2 regions of the Paenibacillus sp. FSL R7-0198 genome follow, and region 2 is predicted to be linked to the other one. Evidence: a T-box and tRNA genes for the amino acid it is inferred to sense, from the RefSeq annotation. Region 2 holds a T-box; the other holds one or more tRNA genes.
The links. The T-box of region 2 lies ahead of tyrS (tyrosine--tRNA ligase). A T-box ahead of a tRNA ligase gene usually reads a tRNA of that ligase, here a tRNA-Tyr.
Positions count from the first base shown of each region.

Region 1: it encodes a tRNA-Tyr, which carries the amino acid that the T-box ahead of tyrS (tyrosine--tRNA ligase) is inferred to sense. The anticodon was not compared.

Region 1 covers NZ_JBBOCB010000001.1:4,002,598-4,006,789, forward strand. The annotation lists rRNA gene MKY87_RS17255 (23S ribosomal RNA) at 1-369, shown strand, start outside; rRNA gene rrf (5S ribosomal RNA) at 447-563, shown strand; tRNA gene MKY87_RS17265 (tRNA-Ile) at 602-675, shown strand; tRNA gene MKY87_RS17270 (tRNA-Ala) at 710-785, shown strand; tRNA gene MKY87_RS17275 (tRNA-Asn) at 787-862, shown strand; tRNA gene MKY87_RS17280 (tRNA-Glu) at 867-938, shown strand; tRNA gene MKY87_RS17285 (tRNA-Val) at 945-1,020, shown strand; tRNA gene MKY87_RS17290 (tRNA-Met) at 1,037-1,110, shown strand; tRNA gene MKY87_RS17295 (tRNA-Asp) at 1,137-1,214, shown strand; tRNA gene MKY87_RS17300 (tRNA-Phe) at 1,231-1,306, shown strand; tRNA gene MKY87_RS17305 (tRNA-Thr) at 1,326-1,401, shown strand; tRNA gene MKY87_RS17310 (tRNA-Tyr) at 1,411-1,496, shown strand; tRNA gene MKY87_RS17315 (tRNA-Lys) at 1,507-1,582, shown strand; tRNA gene MKY87_RS17320 (tRNA-Leu) at 1,589-1,669, shown strand; tRNA gene MKY87_RS17325 (tRNA-Gly) at 1,680-1,754, shown strand; tRNA gene MKY87_RS17330 (tRNA-Arg) at 1,762-1,838, shown strand; tRNA gene MKY87_RS17335 (tRNA-Leu) at 1,856-1,934, shown strand; tRNA gene MKY87_RS17340 (tRNA-Pro) at 1,942-2,015, shown strand; tRNA gene MKY87_RS17345 (tRNA-Gly) at 2,026-2,096, shown strand; gene iolD (3D-(3,5/4)-trihydroxycyclohexane-1,2-dione acylhydrolase (decyclizing)) at 2,488-4,192, shown strand, end outside.
Region 2 covers NZ_JBBOCB010000001.1:834,402-838,593, reverse strand. The annotation lists gene MKY87_RS03460 (protein adenylyltransferase SelO) at 1-651, shown strand, start outside; gene MKY87_RS03455 (Imm63 family immunity protein) at 743-1,186, shown strand; gene MKY87_RS03450 (DMP19 family protein) at 1,207-1,656, shown strand; T-box leader at 1,756-1,983, shown strand; gene tyrS (tyrosine--tRNA ligase) at 2,100-3,362, shown strand; gene MKY87_RS03440 (YxcD family protein) at 3,521-3,799, opposite strand; gene MKY87_RS03435 (hypothetical protein) at 3,805-4,192, opposite strand, start outside.

The sequences.
Region 1 (4,192 bases), 3.2 Mb from region 2:
GGGGCTGAAGTAGGTCCCAAGGGTTGGGCTGTTCGCCCATTAAAGCGGTACGCGAGCTGGGTTCAGAACGTCGTGAGACAGTTCGGTCCCTATCTGTCGTGGGCGTAGGAAATTTGAGAGGAGCTGTCCTTAGTACGAGAGGACCGGGATGGACGTACCGCTGGTGTACCAGTTGTTCCGCCAGGAGCACCGCTGGGTAGCTATGTACGGACGGGATAAACGCTGAAAGCATCTAAGCGTGAAGCCCCCCTCAAGATGAGATTTCCCAGTATGTAAGACCCCTTGAAGACGACGAGGTAGATAGGCTGGGGGTGGAAGTGCAGCAATGCATGGAGCTGACCAGTACTAATCGGTCGAGGGCTTATCCAAATATGCAAGTGATAATTCGCATGTTTCGTTTCGAATCTAGTTTTCAGAGAACAACACTCTGAAATGTAAGCTACGCGTTTGGTGGCGATGGCGGAGGGGTTCCACACGTACCCATCCCGAACACGACCGTTAAGCCCTCTAGCGCCGATGGTACTTGGACCGCAGGGTCCTGGGAGAGTAGGACGCCGCCAAGCGAAACCCCATTGGGGTATTTTTTTTCGAAAATTGATAAGGGCCCTTAGCTCAGTTGGTTAGAGCGCACCTCTGATAAGGGTGAGGCCGGTGGTTCGAGTCCACCAGGGCCCATAGCAAGACCACAACAAGAAATACACCAGAGTATGGGGCCATAGCTCAGCTGGGAGAGCGCCTGCCTTGCAAGCAGGAGGTCAGCGGTTCGATCCCGCTTGGCTCCACCATTCCCTGATAGCTCAGTTGGTAGAGCACTCGACTGTTAATCGAGTTGTCACAGGTTCGAGCCCTGTTCGGGGAGCCAGTAAGGCCCGTTGGTCAAGGGGTTAAGACACCTCCCTTTCACGGAGGTAACAGGGGTTCGAATCCCCTACGGGTCATAATATGGAGGCTTAGCTCAGCTGGGAGAGCATCTGCCTTACAAGCAGAGGGTCGGGGGTTCGATCCCCTCAGCCTCCACCATATAACTTTATAACGACGCGGGGTGGAGCAGCCCGGTAGCTCGTCGGGCTCATAACCCGAAGGCCGCAGGTTCAAATCCTGCCCCCGCAATTATACTTTCCTTGAGAAAGTGATCTGGAACCGTGGTGTAGTTGGCCTAACATGCCTGCCTGTCACGCAGGAGATCGCGGGTTCGAATCCCGTCGGTTCCGCCATTTTTTGATTTAGTAAGGCTCGGTAGCTCAGTCGGTAGAGCAGAGGACTGAAAATCCTCGTGTCGGCGGTTCGATTCCGTCCCGAGCCACCATATATAACACCTTTAATACGCCGGTGTAGCTCAACTGGTAGAGCAACTGACTTGTAATCAGTAGGTTGGGGGTTCAAGTCCTCTCGCCGGCACCATGTAATCCTGGAGGATTAGCGAAGCGGCCAAACGCATCAGACTGTAAATCTGCTCCCGTACGGGTTCGGTGGTTCGAATCCATCATCCTCCACCAGTTTTTCTATGAGTCATTAGCTCAGTTGGTAGAGCACCTGACTTTTAATCAGGGTGTCGAAGGTTCGAGCCCTTCATGACTCACCATTATATGCGCGTGTGGCGGAATTGGCAGACGCACTAGACTTAGGATCTAGCGTCTTTGACGTGGGGGTTCAAGTCCCTCCACGCGCATCCCTTATTTGCGGAAGTGGCTCAGCGGTAGAGCATCGCCTTGCCAAGGCGAGGGTCGCGGGTTCGATTCCCGTCTTCCGCTCCAATATTTTGCGCCCTTAGCTCAGCTGGATAGAGCGTTTGACTACGAATCAAAAGGCCGGGAGTTCGAATCTCTCAGGGCGCGCCATTATAACTTCATATTTTGCCGGCGTGGCGGAATGGCAGACGCGCTCGACTCAAAATCGAGTGGGAAACCGTGGAGGTTCGAGTCCTCTCGCCGGTATAGATAACGGGATGTAGCTCAGCTTGGTAGAGCACCTGGTTTGGGACCAGGGGGTCGCATGTTCAAATCGTGTCATCCCGATTGTTGTTATGCGGGTGTAGTTCAATGGTAGAACTTTAGCCTTCCAAGCTAATAGCGTGGGTTCGATTCCCATCACCCGCTTATATATTGAAAAAGAAAGAGATGGTACTCACCGTCTCTTTCTTTTTTTGCATTCATAGATATATTGGTAATTTAGTACGTGGTGCTCTCAGAAAGTATATGGCTCTTTATCATGTACCAGGATGTAACTCGAGCTTGCATAAATTTCCCCACCTTAAATTTGTCCTTGTTAATTGTGGACGCTATTCAAATGGAACAGATCTAACGCACCGTATAACGCCTGGATATACTCTTCTTTACCACTTATATAAAAACGCTTACAAAAATAGCTTGCGTAAATCATTAACCTGTAATACCATATCAATTAAGCGCTTAACCTTAAGGGGTAAGGCGCTTAAACTTAACGTAGATTAAGCGCTTAACCCGTAAAGGAAAGGACGGCGATCAATTCATGAATACAATTCGACTAACGATGGCTCAGGCACTGCTTCGATACCTGGATCAGCAATATATCTCGGTTGACGGGGTGGAAACCAAGTTTGTGAAGGGAATCATCGGTATTTTTGGACATGGCAATGTAACAGGCATTGGAGAAGCGCTGGAGCGCAGTCCGGGAAGCCTGACGTATATGCAAGGCAAGAACGAACAAGGTATGGTGCATACGGCAGCGGCTTATGCCAAGCAGAAGAACCGCAGACAGATCTATGCATGTACAACATCTATTGGACCTGGTGCTTTGAATATGATTACAGCGGCAGCTACTGCAACGGTGAACCGAATTCCGGTTTTATTGCTTCCTGGAGACAACTTTGCTACACGGGAACCGGACCCGGTACTTCAACAGTTGGAAGTGAGCAGTGATTATACGATCTCAGCCACTGATCCATTCAAAGCCGTCAGCAAGTACTGGGATCGCATTGTTCGTCCCGAACAGCTGATGATTGCTGTTACACAGGCCATGCGTGTACTAACCGATCCAGCAGAGACGGGAGCAGTAACGCTCGCACTGCCGCAGGATGTGCAGGCAGAGGCGTACGATTATCCAGAATCGTTCTTTGCCCGCAAAGTACATTATCTGGACCGTCGCCCCCCGGTACAGGCAGCCATTGAGCGGGCAACGGAGCAGATTGCCCGAGGCAGAAAGCCGATGCTCGTTGCAGGCGGCGGTGTGTTGTACTCTGAGGCGTCCGTTCAACTCGTGGAGTTCGCCGAAGCATTTGGTATTCCGATCGCCGAGACGCAGGCGGGCAAGAGCGCAGTCTCTTGGGACCACCCACTGAATGTGGGGGCCATCGGGGTTACCGGCTCTCTGGCAGCCAATAGGCTGGCGAGAGAAGCAGACGTTGTGATCGGCGTCGGTACGCGGTTCTCGGATTTCACGACTGCGTCCCGCTCTGCTTTTCAGCATCCGGAAGTGTCATTCATCAACATCAACTTGAACGGCATGGATGCCGCCAAGTTAGGCGGAAAAGCCATCCTGGCAGATGCGCGCGAAGGATTGCAGGCTTTGCAGAAGGAATTGCAGCAAAGACAATACCGCAGTGCATATGGTGCATCCGAAATCGCTGATCTCCGCGCTGAGTGGAATGCAGAAGTGGATCGGCTGTATGCAGCTCAACATGAAGCAGGGCTGGCACAGACAACGGCAGTCGGCATAGTTAATCGGACGATTGATCCTTCCTCCGTTATTGTGTGTGCGGCAGGCAGTCTGCCAGGAGACCTGCATCGTCTGTGGCGTGCGGCTGAACCAAAGACGTATCACATGGAGTATGGATTCTCCTGTATGGGGTACGAGGTAAGCGGAGCGTTCGGAGCAGCACTTGCTGAGCCGGATCGTGAAGTGTACGCCATGGTGGGGGATGGCAGTTATCTGATGCTGCATTCGGAGTTTGTGACCAGTTTGCAGGAACAGAAGAAGATGACCGTTCTATTATTCAACAACAATGGATTCCAGTGTATTCATAATTTGCAGCGGGAACATGGTAGTGACGGGTTCGGCAATGAGTTCCGTTATCGGGAATCCGAGAGTGGACGACTGACCGGGGATTACATGCCAATGGACTTTGCTGCACACGCACGAAGCATGGGAGCCAAATCCTATAAAGCGGAGACGGCAGAACAGCTGGAACAAGCACTTCGAGATGCGAAGAACGAAA
Region 2 (4,192 bases):
TACAATCCTTCAACCGTATTTAGCTCCATTGACAGACAAGGCCGCTATGCTTATGGTAATCAACCGTATATTGCCGGGTGGAATTTGGCTCGTTTTGCTGAGACGCTTCTGCCGTTGTTGCATGAAGATGAAGAGCAGGCGGTGCAACTCGCGCAGGATACCATCGCACAATTTTCTGAATTGTATCATCATCACTGGCTCAAGGGGATGCGTGCCAAACTGGGCTTGTTGGATGAAGAGGCCGATGATGAGGCATTGATCAAGGATCTTCTTGAACTTATGGAGAAGCATAGTGCAGATTACACCAATACGTTCCTGGCTTTGACCTTTGATACATTGGAAGGAACAGCTTTGTTTGGCACGACAGAATTTGCTGAATGGCAAGAGCGGTGGCAAGCGAGATTGGACAGACAGCAGGGGGAGAAGGAAGTCTCTAAGCAGTTGATGAGAACAAGCAATCCAGCTGTCATTCCCCGCAATCATCGGGTCGAAGAAGCGCTTGAGCGAGCAGAGAATCATGGAGATCTTAGCGTGATGGAGAAGCTTTTGGCAGTTCTTTCAGATCCGTTCGCGCACTCACCTGAGCAGGCTGAATATGCCGAACTACCTGCACAATGCAATACTTCCTACCAAACTTTTTGTGGGACCTGATTGAACAATACGGAAGAAGAGGCTGCCTTCGGCAGCTTTTTCATTTTTTCATTCTGTCATCGATGTTACTTTTATATAGGCAGGTGCATTCATGTCCAACATGTTAAGCAAACAACAATTGGCAGACATCCTTATACAGCTTTTAGAGCGTACATCTCTCCGTAGGGAACAGATGCAGAACTATGTTAACCGCTTGTTTGAGACCTTTAAATGCGATGGTGTGCCCTATGTAGAGAATGGAGAAGATGCGTATATTGTTCGAATATACGAACGTGGTCTCGTCTCATTGGAGAAACGGGTGAAACAGCCGGATGAAGTCGTCTATTGGCTGCTGGAGGATATTATTTTCACCGCGACGCATGTAGGGTTGTTGGAAAGATATGGCGTGGATAATAAACAGACGTATTTGAACTACACAAATGAAGTGATGAATGAACTAAACAGGGGTGTTCAGGAAGCCTTCCAGCAGATCGGTGATCCGTACTTACATTGGTATCAGACGGGTAAACGTCAGGAGTTAGAGGGCATGAAGTAAATAAAAATGAGGTGTGTTACATGAGCGAGCAAGATATTAATGATGTATGGTATGACTATGCTGTGTTATTTGTCGAAAAAAAGAATAAATCTGAACAGGGCTGGGCTTCGTTGACTTCGAACGAGCAGGATATTGCTGCTTTATGGCTGTTAGAGGCGGATGTCTTTAATGGCGGTTTTATTCAGTTTTTCTGTAACTGGGGGGAAGAGGTATACCGTTACGCGTTGCGGGCATTACATACCATTGGTGCGACTCAAGTCGTGGAGATTATAACGTCAGCATACGGCTGCATGGAGCATCTGAAAGAGGATGAAAGGCTTACTGAACTGTGGGACATTCCTAAATTACTGACCAAGGAACAAGAGGACCAGTTAGATGCGCTGGATCAGAAATTTTGGAATAATGAGGATCAGATTGCGGAGAAAGCCTATGGTTATTATCACGGAAAATTGAACATGATGATTATATAATCTGGTTTCAATTATGCATCCGTTGTTCTGTTCAAAGATTGCATACTTGGTCTTGCAATGACTGGAACGTTCGGCTATACTTGCTATAAATTGAATACATGAATCACGTTGATAGAGCGCAGTAGCGGCTTTGTCCCTGTTACAGAAAGTCAGGGGTTGATGGAACCTGATACATACAAGGGCTGCGAATTACACTCTGGAGTACTTGGGTAATGCCAAGCGGATGGGCAAACGATATATTGCCAAAAGTGGTATGGATAACGTGTTAAGCTCACGTGTTGTCCATGCAATTTGGGTGGTACCACGGTTATGATAATCGTCCCTGTGTCTAATGAAGACAAGGAGGCGATTTTTTTGTGTCCAAAAAAGCCGTTCCAGCGTGTAATTTCGTAATTTAACGTAGATCATGACTGAATTTTGAGGATAGAAAAGGGGTTATACGAATGAATATTATTGATGAACTACAGTGGCGTGACGCCATTAACCAGCAGACGGATGCAGAGGGACTACGTGAATTGACTGAAACGAAATCCGTTTCTTTGTACTGCGGCGTTGACCCTACGGGGGATAGCATGCATATCGGACATCTCATTCCCTTCATGATGCTGAAAAGGTTTCAACTGGCAGGACATCGTCCGGTTATTTTGATTGGTGGAGCTACAGGCACGATTGGTGACCCAAGTGGTCGTCAGGCAGAGCGTTCTCTGCAAACGATGGAGCAAGTGCAGGAGAATGTGGATGCACTGACAGCGCAGATGAAGAAGTTGTTCGTAACAGACGGTGATAATCAGGTTCGCATGGTGAACAACTACGATTGGACACACAAAATCAATGTCATTGAATTCTTACGTGACTACGGCAAAAACTTTAACCTCAACACGATGCTTGCTAAGGATGTAGTTGCGAGCAGACTGGAAGGCGGAATCTCGTTCACCGAGTTTTCATACCAGATCCTTCAATCTCTCGACTACCTGCACCTGTTCCAAAATGAAGATGTACAGCTTCAAATCGGCGGTTCTGATCAATGGGGGAATATCACGAGTGGTCTTGATCTGATTCGTAAAAAAGAAGGATCTGAAGCGAAGGCGTACGGTCTGACCATTCCGCTCATGCTCAAATCCGACGGTACGAAATTTGGTAAAACAGCTGGCGGCGCAATCTGGCTTGATCCGAACAAAACGACACCATTTGAATTCTACCAGTTCTGGGCGAATACAGATGACCGTGATGTGATCAAATACCTGAAATACTTTACCTTCCTGAGCAAAGAAGAAATCGAAGCTTTGGCTGAAAAGGTAGAGACAGAGCCGCATAGACGTGAAGCACAGAAAGCACTCGCGGAAGAAATGACAAAATTTGTTCACGGCGAAGAAATGCTCGAACAGGCTAAACGAATTACAGCGGCGCTGTTCAGTGGTGATATCCGTTCCCTGACAGCTGATGAAATCGAACAGGGCTTCAAGGAAATGCCAACATTCGAAACGGACGGCGAAGCGAAAAATATCGTCGACTGGCTCGTAGATCTGGGGCTGGAGCCATCCAAACGCCAGGCGCGTGAGGATGTCACTAAAGGCGCAATCTCCATGAACGGTGAGAAAATCACAGAGCTTGAATTTACAGTCTCGGCAGAGCATGCCATTGGCGGTAAATTCATCATTATCCGTAAAGGTAAGAAGAACTACAGCTTGGTCAAACTTCAATCGTAGTTTCCAAGAAATAGTACGTAACACAGGCACGTATAGAGACTAAAATAGACACACAAATAAAGATACAAATACAGAAACAAAAAGACCGTCTTCCATCTCTGTCAGGCGACAGAAGGGAGACGGTCTTTAGTATAACAGGTCATTGCTTGACCTATAGTTTATTGATTAACGATCGCTGTGATTTCTTCATCCAGATCAAGTCGTACATTCTCACGATACGCCCGGATGTTGTATTCACTGTGCAGGTAACGAAGAATCGCTTCAATCATATTGGACTCGACCAGATATTGACTGCGTCCTTGGATCCAAACTTCAGCGGAATAACCTGTATCTTCTTCCCAGCTCAGTTCTACATTCACATCGGTTGGACGTACACCCTTACGTTCTGCCATATGAATACAGATTGCATTCACAATTTCATCCATGCTCAGAACCATAGAGATTAGTACCGTCCGTTTCTGTTACGGTCATCATCACGATCATTGCGACGGTCATAACGACCATCCGCTGCAGGTTTGCGACGATTGGAGATGGCTCTGAAGAGTGCCATAGCCAGCATAACAATCAACATGATTGCTGCAACGTTCACGAGCAATCCAAGGATGTTACCAAGGGCGCCCATGCCACCGAACAGTCCGCCGAACATCATACCAGCAAGACCACCAAGCATCATGCCTTTCATGAAGCCACCGCCACCGCCAAAGAATCCACCACCACGGGTTGCAGCTGCACCAGTACCGGAGTTATTACCGGAATTGGATTGATTCACGTTGTTGTTGGAGTCGGATTTCTTAGGAGTGTTGGTATAACTTTTTGTACCGGATTTGAAT